DNA from 2 places in the Arthrobacter pigmenti genome. Region 1 is predicted to be linked to the other one. Evidence: riboswitches for the same ligand, from Rfam matches in the RefSeq annotation. Region 1 holds a riboswitch; the other holds the start of a gene.

Region 1 (4,898 bases):
CCGGGACCCATGACCTGCTTGAAGCGGCGCACTTCGCGGGTGCTGGGCGGTTTGTGTATGTGTCTTCACCGTCGGTGGCGCATCTGGGCCATTCGATCATCGGAGCCGGTGCAGAACCCGCTGACCCGACGCGCGCCCGCGGGGATTACGCCCGTACCAAGGCGAAGGCCGAGCAACTGGTCCTGGCGAACGACGACGACGCCATGCCGGTCACGGCCATTCGCCCCCATATCGTCTGGGGACCGGGCGACACGCAGCTAGTCGAACGCGTGCTGTCCCGGGCGCGGGCCGGCAGGTTGCCGCTGCTGGGAGGCGGGACCGCTCTCGTGGACACCACGTATGTGGACAACGCAGCGTCCGCGATCGTCGCTGCCCACGATCACATCGAACGGGTTCACGGGAGACCGCTTGTGGTGACCAACGGCGAACCCCGGCCGATTGGTGAGCTGCTGGCCCGGATCTGCGCAGCAGGTGGTGCGCCCGCGCCGCGGATGTCCGTTCCGGCGTGGCTTGGACGTGCGGCGGGCACCGCCGTCGAAACCCTGTGGCGTGGTTCGAACGCGGATGGCGAACCGCCTATGACCCGGTTCCTCGCCGAACAGCTTTCGACCGCACACTGGTTCGACCAGCGGCAGACCAGGGAGCTGCTGGATTGGACGCCGGCGGTTTCACTGGACGAGGGATTCGCCCGGCTCGCCGCCCACTATGGCGGGCGGGCGTAGGCACCGTCCAGGAACGCAAAAGGAGGACCGGCGAACCGGTCCTCCCTGTGCTGATGCTGACGTTAGCCGTTGACCCGGATGAACACCGGACCCGAACCAAGCTGAGCCGGCGCAACTACGGTCTGGTTGCCGTTGAAGCCACCGTGGACGGCCTGGCCGTTACCGATGTACACGGCGATGTGGGCTGCACCCATGCCACCATCGGCGTAGTAGATCAGGTCGCCCGGCATCGCCTGGCTGGCGCTCACCGTGCTGCCGAGGGACAGGTAGCCGGCGGGCCAGTCATGGAAGTTGATACCGGCCGCCGCGAGGGCGTTCGATACCAGCCGGGTGCAGTCCTGGATCGCTCCAAGCTGACCCTGCGCTGCTGCAGCGATGGTTCCAGCAACCGAAGAGGAAGCAGGAGCGGCCGAGTAGGAGGCAACCTCGATGTTGGAGGACGCCGTTGTTATGCCCATGGTGCTGGTCTCAGCCGGAGCCGGAGCAACGGGAGCCGGAGCAACAGGAGCCGGTGCAACCTGCACCTGCGGGGCGGGTGAGGCCGGAGCAGGCGCCGCAGCGGCGCTGCCCGACAGGCTGATGACCTGACCCGGGTAGATGATCGAGTTCCAGCCGAGCCCGTTGGCCGCGAAGATGGCATCCAGGCTCACGCCGTAGTTCGCTGCGATGGCACCAAGGGTGTCACCGGAACGCACGGTGTGGGTCGGAGCATTCGTGACCGGAGCCGGAGCCGGCGCCGATACGGTCTGCGCGGTGACCGGCGCGGCAGGGGCAGCGGCCGGGGCGGAGACCTGGACGGCGGCGTCAGCGGACTGAACTGCACCTGAGGTCGAGCTGTAGGTGGTTCCGGCGCTGGCCGGTAGCGCTGCGCCGAACATGATGCCCGATGCTGCTACGACAACAGCCGCAGGACGTCCGACGGTGCCGGCGTGCGTGCTGACTGCCTTCGAGACGATCTGCATCGTGCTGGGCGGGGTGGCGCGGTGACGCGCAATATGGCGGTTTTTGGACAACGAAGGGCCTCTCCCAGTGCCTGCGGAGTTAGCTGTCGGATTCGGATGGGAGCCACCCGGACGCGTACTGCGAACTTATGCGCGTCTTAACCCCTAGGACTTCGGAAAAACGAAGCCCGCTATCTGGTTCCCCCGCTCCTGCCGGATGTGTAGCGAACGGACCTTCCGACGGCGACAGGATTAGGCAATCCGCCAGAAGGAAGCCGGGCTTTAGAAACCCGGCGTGGCCTTAACGTTACATACGATTCGTTGAATTGTCACGTTTCGATCACAAACCCACGCCATGGCGGGCTTTTACGGAGAACTACTGATATATGCCCATCGACTAGATTTTGTACTGGTCGGTAGCGTCCTTGGGCTTCTCATCGTCGCCCGAACGGTTACCCGAGCGATGCACTGCGTCCTGCGCCTTCTTCACCGCCTGCTCAGCCTGCGCCTGCACTTCCGGCGCCTTGGCCTTCACTGCCTCGGTTGCCTCTGTGACAGTTTCCTGGACCTTCGGGTTGTTCCAGAGTTCCTGCGCCTTCACCTTGATCTGCTCATAGCTCGCACGGCCGGCACGCGCGCCCAGCACATAGCCTGCGGCCATTCCTGCTGCAAAAACCAGTTTGTTCTTCATGGCGATACTCCTGACCTGTCGGGTTCCTCAGATGTCGAATCTAGTCAGCGTACTTAGTTTTGTCACGTCGAGGCGTCACCAACGGCCGTTACGCGGCCTCGGCTGGCAGCGCGGACACGTGTAGGAGGAGCGGTTCATGAAGGTGTCCCTCCGCACACGGGAGTCCAAACCCGCTTCCGCACATCGAAGACACGGCAGGTGTTCCCGTCCATAGGCGTTGAGCGATCGCTCGAAGTACCCCGAGGCACCGTTGACGTTCACGTACAGCGAGTCGAAGCTCGTTCCACCGGCCTCGAGTGCGCGTTCCATGACGTCGCGGCAGGCGGTGAGGAGCCGGGTAACCTCCGGACGCCGCACGGTATCGGTTGCACGCGCGAAATGGAGCCTGGCCGCCCATAGAGCTTCGTCGGCATAGATGTTCCCGATGCCCGATATGAGGGACTGGTCGAGGAGCGCCCGCTTAAGGCCCGTCCGGCGCGCGCGCAGCCTGGAGAAGAATTCCTCAAAGGAGAACGCCGGATCAAGCGGATCCCGCGCAATGTGAGAGGCTTCCACGGGCACGAGCGCCTCAGGATCCTCCCCCAGCCCACCCGGCATGCCGTCAGCGGTGGCCACCATACCGGTCACGAAGAGCCCGCCGAAGATGCGCTGGTCAACGAACCGCAGTTCCGCCGGCAAATGGTCACCGTCCTGGGACAGCCGCAGCCGCACCTTCAGGTGTTTCTCGTCCGGCTGGTCCTCATCCTCAACCAGCAGCTGTCCGCTCATCCCCAGGTGCGCCATCAACGCCACCCGTGGTGCGGTGTGGACTATCCCGCCGGCCTCGGATTCCAGCCGTGCGGCAGGTAAGTACGACGACGGCGCAAGCCGGCTGGCGCCGTCGTCGTGCTTTGTGTCCGCCAGGGGCATCCAGAGGAACTTGCCACGGCGCACCGTATCAGTGACGGTTGCTCCCACGAGGTTCCCGCGGAAGTCCTCGGCCCCGAGGGCATGGCGTCGGATGGATCGGGGGTCAAGGATCTCGACCGCTTCGATGGTGCGGCCGCGTACCCACCGCGCAAGCCCGCGGCGCACCACCTCTACTTCGGGTAGTTCAGGCATGTTCGGGCGCGTCCGGTTCTCAGGGAGCGTTAACGGGAGTCAGCCGGCTGATCGGCGAGCACCGGCTGCGGGATTGTCTTGCTGCCATCTGCCTCGCGCAGCAGTTTCCAGGAGGCAGCGGCCGCTTCCTGCTCGGCTTCCTTCTTGGACCGTCCACCACCGGAACCGTAGGTGGTCCCGCCGATCACCAGGACAGCCTCGAAACGGCGGTCATGGTCCGGGCCAAACCCGGTCACCCGGTAATCAATGACACCCATCCGCTCCGCAGCGGCGATTTCCTGGATGCTGGTCTTCCAGTCCGTTCCGGCGCCGAGGGCGGCTGCGTCCTCAAGGACCGGTCCGATAATACGCATCACAAGGCAGCGTGCGGTCTCCATACCGTTGCTCACATACGTGGCTCCGATAATGGCTTCCATGGTGTCCGCAAGGATGGAGGACTTGTCCCAGCCGTTGGTGAGCTTCTCACCCTGGCCAAGCAGGATGTGCTTGCCGAGACCAATGCCGCGCGCAACTCCGGCCAGCGCCCGCGTGCTGACAACGGCGGAACGCCGCTTCGCCAGTTCACCCTCGGAGAGGGTCGGGTTGTCGCGGTACAGTGCGTCCGTTACCGAAAGGCCGAGGACGGCATCGCCAAGGAACTCCAGGCGTTCGTTGGTGGGGATGCCGCCCTGTTCGTACGCGTAGGAGCGGTGCGTCAGGGCAAGACGAAGCGTCTCGGCGTCGATAGTGACGCCGAGACGCTTCAAAAGGTCTTCTGAATTTTCCACGCTAGCGACGCTTACGCGTTTTGATGCTGCGGATACCGCCTCGCGGTGTCCGGGCAGCACTTAGACGTCGGCTACCTTGCGGCCCTTGTACTCAAGGAACAGCTCGGTGCCTGCGGAGTCGGTAACAACCTTTGCCTGGTGGGAAAGGCTGTAGGTGACGCGACCGTTCTCCACCGTCTTCACCAGCTTCGGGGCAACAGCCTTCCACTGGGACCGGCGTGCACGCGTATTCGAGCGGGACATCTTCCGCTTGGGAACAGCCACGGCTAACTCTCTTCTCTCTCGTCTAACACTGTCTTTGCTTCTGGTTTCGCCGCCTGTGGGTCAGCGGCCGTGCCGGTCAGCCCTGCCAGTGAAGCCCAGCGGGGATCGAGGACTTCATGCTGGTGGCCCGGATTATCCTCCAGCCGCACACCACATTCGGCGCACAAACCCTGGCAATCCTCCCGGCACACCGGCTGGAACGGCAGCGTTGTCACTACCGCATCCCGCAGCACCGGTTCGAGATTGACTGTGTCATTCTCGACCACGCGCAGCGCGTCCTCCTCTTCATCCTCCGCCAACTCCTGGTTGTCGTAGTAGAAGAGTTCCTGCACATCGACGCTACTGCCATAACGAAGAGGATCCAGGCACCGACCGCATTCGCCCTTAACTTCGACGTCCACGGTCCCGGATA
Region 2 (4,898 bases), 1.4 Mb from region 1:
CGGTGAGGATGAAAGTGGCCTCGCCGGGCGCCAGGTCCGCATAGCCGGACGTCTTGTGCGCGTGTACACGCTGCCACGGCCTGTCGTCGACCGGTTCGGGGCTGACCAACTTCCATGGCGGCTCACCCTGCACTGCCCAGCCGTCCATGGCCGAGGATGCGTAATGCGGTATGGGCTGCAACGCAACCACGGGTTCTGCGAGGGTCTGGCCTAGTGCGTCCGAGAGGTTGACCGTTTGCGCGGGCTTGGGCGTCGCCGCGTGGAAAGCCAGCCTTAGCGCCTCTTCCCAGGCGACGTTCCTGCCCGATTTCGTCACTGGCGCTCCCCGTCTTCGGCTGTCGGTGGGCACGCCGCGCCCGCTGCCTCAATGGCCGACCGCTGGGCAGTTGCACTGTCCGCCTGCCCGAACCCCACCGCCATCCCCGCCGCATATCCTGCGATGAATGTGGTCAGCGGAGCCGCAGGCCGGACCACCGAATGCGCGGCTTTCCCGGCAAGAGCCAGGACGGCGTCGACGTCCACCTCCGTTCCGTCGAGTTCGAACATCTCAATGAGCTGCTCACTCCACTGCCGCAGCAGGCGATCCCGATCCTCCATGGTGAACCTTTCGCTATTGGTCCGCGTACGGCTCCTCGATCCCAAGTTCTTGGGCGTCGGACCACGTATCGACGTCGTGGGTTGAGCCCGCGGGGACCTCGACTGCACTCCATTGCACCCTAGCAAGCAGGTGGCGCATGGATAGATTCGTTAACGCCCCGCTATCGACGGCGGATGCAAGGTCACTCCAGCGGTACAGCGCCGCCAGCGGCTGGTCGCGGCCGCCGTCGCGCGCCAGGACCGAGGCACCGGCTTCCCGCGCACCTGTCAGGAGTGCCGGCAATGTCTCGCCGATACGCGGCATGTCGCAGGCGAGCACCAGCAGCCACGGTGCGTGGCTGGACCGCAAGTGTCCGACGGCGGCCGCCACCGCCGCCGCCGGACCTCCGAACGGCGGATCTTCCCGGAGTAGCTCCACACCCCCCGGCATTCCCGGCGTGGACTGCCCGACGACGAGGAGACGGCGGGCGGCCGACGCCGCCTCACAGGTGAGGGCGAGGAGATTCCGGTCACCGATCTGTAGGGATGCTTTCGGGACCCCGCCAAGCCGGGAAGACCGTCCACCACTCAGGATGACCGCGTCGAACAAAAGGGTGTGATCGCGCCCAGGCAGCGGGCCCGGAGCACTCACGCAGCGTTATCGGCGGGAAGGAACTCGCTCCACTGTGGCGAGGGCTTCTCCAGCTCGCGGATCTGCCAGCAGGTACCGCGCGGCGGTCGGGGGACCACCCGCAGCGACCAGCCGAGAGACGCGAGAGTCTTGTCCCCCTTGGCGTTGTTGCAGCGGAGGCAGCAGGCAACGAGATTCTCCCAACTGTCCTCACCCCCGCGGGACCGTGGGACCACGTGGTCGATCGTTGAGGCCGCCTTACCGCAGTAGGCGCATAAGTGGTTATCGCGCCGGAGCACGCCGCGGCGGGTCGCAACGAGATTGTGGCGGTACGGAATCTTCACGTAGCGATTGAGAAGGATGACCGAGGGACGCGAGAGTACTTCGGTGGGGCCCACAACGGGGTCATCTCCTTCAGCGACCACACTGGCCTTCCCCGTGAGCACAAGCACCAGCGCCCGGCGGAAGGTCACCACCGCCAGTGGTTCATATCCAGCATTCAGAACGAGAGTGCGCATGCACATTCCTCTTTGCCGTCCATCCCCTGAAACTTGCGGGACGCCCCTGAAGTTACAGCGAAGGTGCTTCGGATTGACACTGCAAGGGTAAGCCGTCGGCGTAAGGATTCGTCAATCGCAACACGCAAAGAGCCCCCTGCCTGGTGGCAGAGGGCCTTTGGTGTAAAGCTTTTGGACTAGCCTCCGACGCGGATGAATACCGGTCCGGAACCGAGGTTCGCGGGAGCAACAACTGTCTGGTTTCCATTGAAACCGCCGTGTACAGCCTGTCCGCCGCCGATGTACACAGCGATGTGCGCTGCACCCATGCCGCCGTCGGCGTAATAGATGAGGTCCCCGGGGATCGCTTCGGCGGCACTGACAGTGCGTCCGAGCGAAAGGTAGCCTGCAGGCCAACCGTGGAAGTTGATGCCTGCTGCAGCGAGGGCGTTGCTGGCAAGACGGGTGCAGTCCTGGATCACACCGAGCTGGCCCTGGGCTGCTGCTGCGATTGTTGCTGCTACGCCGGAGGAGACCTCGGGAGCAACAGGCGCCGGTGCTTCCGGCAGGACCGCTACGGTTTCGGCAGCAACTTCTACTGCAGCTGCCGGCTCGGAAACGGTAGCCTCAGCCACAACAGCCGGTGCAGCTTCCACGATCTCTTCAGCCTGCAGGGTCACTGCAGGGGTGGCCACCGTGGGTGCGGCAACCGCCTTGACAGCTGCCTTGTTGAACGAAACCTTGGCGTCGGCAGCCGCCTGAACGGGGGCGGTGACGGACTGAATCTCCAGGGTGCTGGTGACTGCGTTGCGCTCGGCGGGCAGTTCTACCGCGTTGGCGGCAACACCGCTGCTGAGAACAAGCCCGGACGCTGCAGCGATGACCGCGGCCTGGCGACCTACTCCGCCGGCATTGTCGCTGACGGCGCGGGCGATGGAGGAAAGGTGGGCCGACCGCTGTACTTCGGCACGGTGGCGCGCAATGGTGGCGCGGGAATTCGGGGTCATGTGTTGAAGCTCCAGGTCGATCTGGTTCTAGCTAACGCGAACGAAGCTGTAGCCGGAGAGGTCGGACAAGTTGTGAAGAGCGGTGTTCATGCCGTTGAAGCCACCGCTAATGACCTGACCGTTGCCGACGTAGATGGCAACGTGGCCGGCTGAAATGACGAGGTCACCGGGCGCGGGCGAGGAGACAACCGAGCCGAATGCGAAGAAGTCACCCGGCGCGATGTCGCCGACGGATTTGCCGATTGAACGCAGTGCGTTCTCAACCATCGCGGTGCAGTCCTGCGACACACCGATCTGGGCGTAAGCCGAACCGACGAGCGCTGCGCCGATTCCACTGGCCGATGGTGCTTCGATGGGCTCAGGAGCCTCAACGGCTGCTTCCTCCACCTCGACCGGTGCTGCCACGGTTGCCTCTACGGCAACAGGCTCAGCGGCCGGGACGGGAGCCGGTGCTTCCTCTACAACATCGGCCTGGACGGCAACAACGGGAGCTACCTCGACGGGAGCAGCGACGGCTTCTACGGCTGCGCGCTCAAAGGTCACTGCCGCATCTGCGGAGGCGCTGACGGGCGCTTCAGTGGAGATGGAGTTCAGAGTCTTGACTGCCTGTGCCGAGCGCTGGGCGTCTGCGGCACCGTGTGCCGGGAGGCCCGCGGTAAGGACGAGGCCGGAAGCTGCGACGATAACCGCTGCCTGGCGTCCTACGGATCCGGCGTTCGAAGATACAGCCTTCGAGATTGCTGCGAGCGAGTTGGTATGAGCCGGAACCGCGCGATGGCGTCCGAGCGCAGAGCTGTTTGACACGTTAAGTTGCCTCTCCCTACGCCTGCGAGGTGAGCTGTCGGATTCGGATGGGAGTCACCCGGCCGTGGATCCTTTCAGACCCTGCGACTTAACCCCTAGGGCTTCTTTCGAAGCCCGCAATTGGTTCCCCCGCCCCTGCCATGCGATTGTTGCGAACGGACCTCGTGCAGTGGCAGAGCTAGGCGATCTGCGCGAGGGTGCCAAACCCCCTGCGATTTGGCACGAGTTAGACGGTACATGAGTTCGGCGGGCATGTCACATTCCGATCACGGAACGGTGTGTCGCCCGTTATAAACGGGGGCGAAACGCGCCCTGGCTTCCTAGAGCCAGCCGAGCGGATCGACGTTTTTCCCGTCGATCATGACTTCAAAGTGCAGATGGCAGCCAGTGGACGCGCCGGTGCTTCCCACGCGCGCGATCGACTGGGCCCGCTGCACTTCCTGCCCCACGGTGACATCAATGGCGGACAGGTGGTTGTACGTGGTCTTGAGTCCGTTGCCGTGTTCGACGACGACGCGGTTGCCGCCGCCATAGGCGTGCCACCCGGCAAAGGTCACGGTTCCGGAAGCAGCGGCCTTCACGGCGGTGCCACACGCTTCGCTCATGTCCTGACCTGTGTGGAGTTCGCCGGCACCGGTGATCGGGCTGATGCGGTTTCCGAAGGGCGAGCTCAGCTGCACGTTATCCAACGGCGCAGAGAGGGAACCCTTGGACTCTGCGGCAACGATATCGCTGCCGGACGCAGACACGATCTCGGCCAGTTTGGCATCAGGATCGAACTTCCCGTGCAGTGCCGCGCGATCAAAGGTCACTTCGGCGCTTGCGGCCGCTTGAACGGGCTTCGCCGCGTCCTGGCTGGTGTGTGCCGCCTGCTGCATCTGGGCAGGTGCGACGGCCGCAGTGGTGGGTAGTGCGACGGTGAGCACCATTCCCGATGCGGCAGCTGCGATGGCTACTTTCTGGCTGAGACCGGTGAAGGAGACATCCCGCCGTGCGGTTGCCGCCTTGCGGCGTCGTTCGCGGCGCTGTGCGTCCCGCGGCTTCATCGGTGTGTCGGGCCCGGTATAGCCGCCGCGGGCGCTTCGGCGAGTGTGCTGCGTGCCCATGCACTCCTGCATGGCAACCCCGGCAATCTCAACTGCCGGCGCCAGGGTAACGGCCGGAGCCGACGGCGTAGTCACAGCCGGAGCCGACGGCACAGTCAGAGCCGGAGCCGCAGGCTTGGAAGCAACACGAGCCGGGTTTGGGGAGATAGCCGAAGCCGGAGCTGGGTCAGGAGCCGGAGCGCTTGTTAAGCCGGCGGCTGCGTGGGCTGCTGCCCGCTCGGCACGTTCACGCCGGTGGGCGTCGCGAGGCCGCGCTTCAGCGAGCGGGGTGCTGGCA

What was found. A riboswitch is a leader RNA that binds a small molecule or an ion and turns the genes downstream of it on or off. The one in region 1 is predicted to bind cyclic di-AMP.
Region 2: it holds a riboswitch for cyclic di-AMP, as region 1 does, so the genes downstream of both, BJ994_RS01980 (NlpC/P60 family protein) here and BJ994_RS08260 (LysM peptidoglycan-binding domain-containing protein) in region 1, are expected to answer to the same signal.

What each region holds. Positions count from the first base shown of each region.
Region 1 is NZ_JAATJL010000001.1:1,798,784-1,803,681, forward strand. Features, by position in the region: gene BJ994_RS08255 (NAD-dependent epimerase/dehydratase family protein) at 1-722, shown strand, start outside; gene BJ994_RS08260 (LysM peptidoglycan-binding domain-containing protein) at 785-1,735, opposite strand; cyclic di-AMP (ydaO/yuaA leader) riboswitch at 1,739-1,900, opposite strand; gene BJ994_RS08265 (YtxH domain-containing protein) at 2,061-2,354, opposite strand; gene mutM (bifunctional DNA-formamidopyrimidine glycosylase/DNA-(apurinic or apyrimidinic site) lyase) at 2,430-3,455, opposite strand; gene rnc (ribonuclease III) at 3,485-4,222, opposite strand; gene rpmF (50S ribosomal protein L32) at 4,283-4,486, opposite strand; gene BJ994_RS08285 (YceD family protein) at 4,489-4,898, opposite strand, start outside.
Region 2 is NZ_JAATJL010000001.1:404,560-409,457, reverse strand. Features, by position in the region: gene BJ994_RS02005 (molybdopterin-binding protein) at 1-316, opposite strand, end outside; gene BJ994_RS02000 (DUF6457 domain-containing protein) at 313-597, opposite strand; gene mobA (molybdenum cofactor guanylyltransferase) at 611-1,228, opposite strand; gene BJ994_RS01990 (HNH endonuclease) at 1,225-1,725, opposite strand; gene BJ994_RS01985 (NlpC/P60 family protein) at 1,902-2,711, opposite strand; gene BJ994_RS01980 (NlpC/P60 family protein) at 2,739-3,515, opposite strand; cyclic di-AMP (ydaO/yuaA leader) riboswitch at 3,521-3,679, opposite strand; gene BJ994_RS01975 (M23 family metallopeptidase) at 3,836-4,898, opposite strand, start outside.